2 regions of the Marinobacter sp. MIT932201 genome follow, and region 2 is predicted to be linked to the other one. Evidence: predicted binding sites of a transcription regulator. Region 2 holds the regulator's gene; the other holds the start of a gene.
The links. Region 2 encodes LexA, which represses DNA repair genes until DNA is damaged. Its sites were predicted from a motif close to CTGTNTNNNNANACAG; they were not measured.
Positions count from the first base shown of each region.

Region 1: a site for LexA is predicted at 1,341-1,356, ahead of recN (DNA repair protein RecN). Genes of this name have one in related genera too.

Region 1 covers NZ_CP138917.1:3,737,943-3,741,352, forward strand. Annotated here, with positions in the region: gene dnaK (molecular chaperone DnaK) at 1-464, opposite strand, end outside; gene grpE (nucleotide exchange factor GrpE) at 557-1,159, opposite strand; gene recN (DNA repair protein RecN) at 1,415-3,094, shown strand; gene fur (ferric iron uptake transcriptional regulator) at 3,189-3,410, opposite strand, start outside.
Region 2 covers NZ_CP138917.1:2,850,104-2,853,513, reverse strand. Annotated here, with positions in the region: gene SIC15_RS13055 (gamma-glutamyl-gamma-aminobutyrate hydrolase family protein) at 1-327, opposite strand, end outside; gene SIC15_RS13050 (amidoligase family protein) at 320-1,321, opposite strand; gene lexA (transcriptional repressor LexA) at 1,547-2,158, shown strand; gene SIC15_RS13040 (cell division inhibitor SulA) at 2,201-2,692, shown strand; gene SIC15_RS13035 (hypothetical protein) at 2,697-2,957, opposite strand; gene SIC15_RS13030 (DUF6586 family protein) at 3,009-3,410, opposite strand, start outside.

The DNA.
Region 1 (3,410 bases), 890 kb from region 2:
TTGGTGGCCTGACGCTGGCTATCGTTGAAGTAGGCCGGAACGGTGATAACCGCTTCGGTCACTTTCTCACCCAGGTAGTCTTCTGCAGTCTTCTTCATTTTCTTGAGAACTTCTGCAGACACCTGCGGCGGCGCCATCTTTTCGCCTTTCACTTCTACCCAGGCGTCACCGTTGTCCGCCTTGGTAATTTTATAAGGCACCATCTTGATGTCTTTCTGAACAACATCGTCTTCGAAACGACGACCGATCAGACGCTTGATGGCGTACAGGGTATTGTTCGGGTTGGTTACCGCCTGACGCTTGGCTGACTGGCCAACCAGGGTTTCACCATCATCGGTGTAGGCGATGATGGACGGGGTGGTGCGATCACCCTCGGCGTTTTCAATTACCTTCACCTTATCGCCATCCATGATGGCAACACAGGAGTTGGTCGTTCCCAGATCGATACCGATAATTTTGCTCATTGAGTCACTCCAATTCTTCTGAATGCTTTCCCGGAGGGGATTAGCCTCCGCTTTCGCTATTTACTAGCTATATTGGCGCTTTAATCGGCTTTTCAAGCCTGCTCATCAATTTTTGGTGCGTCTTCCGCCTTGGCGACCATCACCATGGCCGGCCGCACAACCCGACCATTCAGCAGATAGCCTTTCTGAACCACGGCAACCACACTGTTTGGCTCTGCGTCAGGCGCGGGCACCATGGACATGGCTTCGTGCTGCTGGGGATCGAACGGTTCGCCCACAGGGTTAAGCTGCTCAACGTTGAACTTCTTCAGACTGGACATGAACAGATTCAGTGTCATTTCCACACCTTCACGGATGGACGCAACCAACTCGCCCGATTCCTCGTGCCCTTCAGTGCTCTCGACCGCCTTCTCAAGACTGTCCGCAACCGGCAGCAACTCCTTGACGAACTTTTCAAGGGCAAACTTGTGAGCTTTCTCCACATCAATTTCGGCGCGACGCCGAACGTTCTGCATCTCCGCCTGGGAGCGCAGCATCTGCTCTTGAAACTCCTGAACCTGAGCCTTGAGCGCTTCCACTTCGGAGACTTCGCCGTTTTCTCCAGCCTCGCCTTCGGCAGATTGGGCTTCCTCTTTGGCAGCCTCGAGGGCTTCGTTCAGTTCCTCGTGCTCGTTCCGGTTCTCGTCAGTGCTCATGGCTACTCCTGCTTGTTCGAATGCGGCCCGCTGTCAGTGGCCGGTTAAACATGGGCTCCGGCCGCAGCGAGCCGGAAAATGTCGTTGCGAACGGATATGGGGCCCGCTCTTCAGGTTTCAACCACCAATGCCTGCATTCCAGAAGAAAATCCCATCCGCTGATTTGCAAACAACAAAAACCCTGTATATATTCACAGCAACTGTATACATTCACAGTGTTTTGCCGGTCTCAGGAAAAACGCGGAGGTTATCTGCATGCTGACTCAACTTACGGTTTCCAATTACGCCATCGCCGAACGGGTGGAACTCCAGTTCAACAAGGGCATGACGGCGCTCACCGGCGAGACCGGCGCTGGCAAATCTATCGTACTGGACGCCCTGGGCCTGGCCATGGGCGGGCGCGCAGATGCCGGAGCAGTCCGCCATGGCGCCAAGCGCGCTGATATTACCGCCACCTTCGACGTGTCCGGCATTCCCGAAGCGGGAGACTGGCTCGCCCAGCACGAACTGGATGACGACAACGACTGCATCCTGCGCCGGGTGATCAGCAAGGATGGCCGCTCCCGGGCCTACATCAATGGCCAGCCCTGCCCACTGAACCATTTGAAGGAACTTGGCGGGCTGTTGATGGACATTCACAGCCAGCATCAACATCAGTCGCTGTTACGCAAGGACACCCACCGCAAACTGGTGGACGAGTTTGCCGGCGTTGAAGCCCTGGCCGCCGACACCCGCGAGGCCTGGAAAACCTGGAACCAGATCCGCCAACGGCTGACCGAGCGTCGGCAGAACGCCGACGAAGCGGAGGCCAAGCTGCAACTGCTGCGTTACCAGGTGGAAGAACTGGACCGCCTGGCTCTGGAAGACGGCGAACAGGAACAACTGGAACAAGAGCAGGCGCAACTGAGCCAGGCCGACGCGGTTCTGCACAGCAGCCACCAGGCTGCGCTGCTTTGCACCGAAGATGAGACCAGCGCAGCCGACCTGGTTCGCCAGGCACTGCAACAACTGGAACAGCTTCCCGTGGACGTGCCCGCGCTGGCCGACACCATCCAGATGTTGAACGAAGCCCAGATTCAGATCAGCGAAGCCGGCGACAATCTGCGTCATTTTGTCGAAGATTATGAGGCCGATCCGGCTCGCCTGGCGGAAGTGGAAGAGCGGCTCAGCGCTATTTACCAGATGGCCCGCAAACACCGGATCACACCGGAGGAATTACCGGAATTGCACCAGCGGCTGAGCGCCGAGCTGGCGGAGTTGGACGGCGGCGAAGGCAGCCTGGAACAGCTGGAAGCAGAGCTGGAAAGCCAACGAGCACGTTTCGACGATCTGGCCTGCAAGCTGTCAGAAGCCCGCGCCAAAGCAGCAGCCGAACTCGATCAGCGGGTCGCAGCCGAACTTGCCCAGCTGAGTATGCCCAACATGCAGTTCATTACCCACCTGAATCGCAGCAACGGCGAAGAACCGATGCCCCACGGCCTGGAAGAGATTGAATTCCTGGTTAGCGCCAACCCGGGGCAACCGGCGCGGCCACTGGCCAAAGTGGCTTCCGGCGGCGAACTGTCGCGGATCAGCCTTGCCATCCAGGTGGTGGTAGCCCAGACCTCTACCACGCCTACGCTGGTCTTCGATGAGGTGGACGTGGGCATTGGCGGTGGCACTGCCGAAGTGGTTGGCCGACTGCTCCGGACGCTTGGCAGCAATGGCCAGGTATTGTGCGTTACCCACCTGCCGCAGGTAGCAGCCCAGTGCCATCAGCACCTGTTTGTCAGCAAGTTTACGGAAAAAGACGCCACCTTCTCGAAAATCGAGACGCTGGACGATCACGGCAGAATCAGTGAAGTGGCGAGAATGCTGGGAGGCGTGGACATGACCGAACACACGATCGCTCATGCCCGGGAAATGTTTTCGAAGGGGCAGGCAACCCATCACTGAGCCGCGAGCTACTTTCCACTACCCCTCTCGATCCTGAGAGCTGTTGGGGCGGGCAAAACCCGCCCCTTTTTTCGTCAGGCTGACTGGATCAGGTTCAGGACTTGATGGGCTTTACGTACAAAATCAGGCTGTGATCGACGATTTCGTAACCGTGCTCTTCGGCAATCTTCTTCTGGCGCTCTTCAATGATCTCGTCGACGAACTCGACGACTTCACCAGTCTGGGTGCAAACCATATGGTCGTGGTGATCGTCGCCAGCCATCTCGAACACGGCGTGGCCGCCTTCGAAGTTGTGGCGGAGAACCAGACCCGCCGC
Region 2 (3,410 bases):
GCAAATCCCCAGCACGGGAATGCCAATGGCCTCGGCCTGCTCCAGCAGCGACTGATCGGTCGCATCCCGTTTGCGATCATAGTTTGCGGTAACCTGGGGTTCCTGGCCATATCGCTCAGGATGGACATGGGTGCCGCCGGAGAGCACCAGGCCATCAAGCATTGCTACGGCCACCCGCGACCCGGGACGGATGTAGTGGGTACGAGCGCCGTGAAGACGCAATCCAAGGCTGATCAGGCGATGGGCCAGGCTTTTGCGAGCAGGACCACTGATGCCAATGGTCAGGCCGGGAACCTCAAGTTCCTGTTCGGGAAACGGCTCAGACATACCCGTTCTTGGCCAACCAGTCGTCGGTGGTTTCCTGCCAGCTGTGGGTCAGGTTATGCAGGTTGAGCTTCCGTCGCTCCCGGAACAGTCGCCGCATGTCCGCCAGGTCGTCCGGGTTGTTGGCCAATTGCTCCAGTACCACCCAATCGTTCCACACGGTAGAAAAGTGCCAATCCGGATTATCGATGTCGCAATCCGGCAGCCGGTAGTGCAGGGTTGGCCGGCTCTTGATCCGCGGATCGTGAACATGGCGCTCAAGACGCTCACTGTCCAGGTGAGCAAACAGAGGCAGCAGGTCAAGCGCCCGGTTCCTGGTTGGGTTGAACTCCAGGTAGTCCTCCATCAGCTCACCGAGGTTGGGCCGGTAGTTGTCTTCCATCAAAAGCTCGGTATAGCGCCCATGCCAGGGTTCGATATAGGTGGTGAATTTGCGGCTGACATCCAGTTGATGCCGGTCTTTGAGCCAGTCGTAAAGCGCCGCGAACGCCTGGAAGTATCGAACCATTGTTTCCGGGCTGAGATCGGGCAGTTCCGGGTTCAACTGGAGGCCGAAGGCAAAATAGATGGCATCCCGGCTGCCCAGAGCGCCTGCTTTCCTGAGGTCTTCAACGAGAGATTCGATAGTCTCCAGGCTGGAGAAAGGCAGGGGTGGGCTGATGATTTCCAGGGGCACAACCCGTTCTGCGGCAGCATCAATCACATCCATCGCCTGGCCGCCCAGTTCCCGGATCGACTGAGGCAGGCGTTCATCGGCCAGATCAAGGTCCTTGATCGGGTCGGAATCCAGTTCCACCGTGAATTCGCCGAGTGCGGTCTCCAGCTTGGTCACGTAGCGTGACTGGAGCACCGCCGTCCCTTCAAGAAGCCTTGCGGCCAGGGTGACCAGTTCATCGTAGCCCAGACCAGACAATTCGATCTCGACACCCACGCGGCGTTCCCGGCCTTCGTTTGTCTCTCGGATATCAGGCATCCTGCAACTACTGGCTTGCGTCATGCTACTTCCTGACTTGTGAGGGCTTGAACACTAACCATATCACACCGCTGCTGATCATCATGGTTAACCCAATGCAAGAAAATCACGGGCCTGACTTTACACTGGATAAAACACTGTATATAGTCAGTTTACTGTATAAAAAAACAGGGCGCCTGAAGCAGGCTATCCGGAGCAGGCATTCCCGGACTGCGGATACTGGCACCGACCCCGATACAACGGAGTAGCTTGATGAAACTCACAGCAAGGCAGTCACAGGTACTGGATATCATACGCCGCTACGTCGATGAGACCGGCTATCCGCCAACTCGTGCTGAAATCGCAGCTGAACTGGGTTTTCGTTCGGCCAATGCTGCAGAGGAGCATCTTCGTGCGCTGGCTCGGAAGGGGGCCATTGAGATGGTGCCAGGGGCCAGCCGCGGTATCCGGCTGCCAGAGGCAGAGGAGGATCTTGGGCTGCCGGTGATCGGGCAGGTTGCCGCTGGTAGTCCGATCCTGGCCCAGGAGCACGTTGAGGATCACTGCACGCTCCAGCCCGAGTTCTTCTCGCCCTCGGCAGATTATCTACTGCGGGTCCGGGGCATGAGTATGAAAGATATCGGCATTCTTGATGGCGATTTGCTGGCAGTGCACAGCACCCAGGATGTTCACAACGGCCAGGTGGTCGTTGCCCGGGTCGGCGACGAGGTTACGGTAAAGCGTTTCCGCAAGGAAGGCTCGAAAGTCTACCTGATTGCCGAGAACGAAGAATTCGCACCCATCGAAGTAGACCTTACCGAGCAGGAATTGTTCATCGAAGGCCTGGGTGTGGGTGTTATCCGACGCTCTGATCTGCACTGATCAGTACGGATAACCTCTGATAGATTGGAAAACGGGTGAATTATGGAACAAATGAGCTTTAATCAGAATCTGGCTTACAATCCCAATGCTCTGTCCTGTTCAGTGCCGGCAACCGCCGCCCGCGAGCGACGCTCTGTCATTCGTGCCCGACGTTCTCCGGAATCCAACGAGACCAAGGTCTCTGGCAATGTGACGGAAATCATCTTGCCGGAAGGCCAGGTGGAAAACTTTCAGTTGCTGTTGCCCATGCTGACGCAGCTGAACCAGGAAAAGCGCTGGCTGGCCTGGATTGATCCGCCTCAGGCATTGGTCAGCAAGTGGCAGAAAATGCATGGGATCGTGGCTGGTGAGTTGCTAGTGCTTCGTTCAACGTCGGATTATTCCGCGCAGGAACTGGCCGAGCGAGCCCTCAGTGCAGGCACCTGCCATGCTGTGGTCATGTGGACCCGTAAACTGGGCCGCGCTGCCTTTGAGTCCCTGCAAAAAGCCTCTGCCGAAGGCAACAGCCATGGGGTCGTTCTCAGGCAGCGTTAATGACTCAGTGGAGAGTGTAGGAGGGCTGGGCGTCTGAAGCGTCCAGTTCGTCGTCTTCCCAGTCGATATCGTGGGCAACATTTCCGACCGCCTCGATACCTGCGGCGATCATTGCTTTAGCAACAGACATATCACGGTCTTCCATCATTTCCCGGGCTTCCTCCGAGAATGAGATCTTCACCAGTGGCGCACTGTCATCGTCAATGCGGCGCAGGGCGTAATCGCCGTTGGTCAGTTGCACAATTTCAAAAAACGATGGTGACATTCAGTAAACCTTCAAGTTAATCAGATCAGTGTAACCGGCAATTGGAGTGGTTCACCACTCGCTGTGCTGGTCTTCCAGATCGTCGGCAAAGTGTTTGACGGCATTCAGTGTTTTCAGCAAGGCCGCCGCGGAGCGATCCGGGCCGGTGTCGGCGGCTACCGCAATAATGTTCTCCGCGCTCACGGTTTTTTTGGTTGCTGGCGGTCGGCTCTGAGAGCGTTCCAGTTGTTCCAGATGGTTCCACCAGCTGCCTGAGCGCTGTTCCAGCTCTCTGAGCCGACTTATTTCATTCGGTTCCGGTCCGATCAGCGAGGCCAGTTCAGCCAGAGTGGCAGGCTCTTCTGATTTTTTCTGGTACAACCTGGCAATCATCACCAGCAATAATTTCCGGGATCTGAGAAGTAACTCGATCGCCCCCTGGATCGCGGCTTCCCGGCGCAAAGCCTGTTCAGC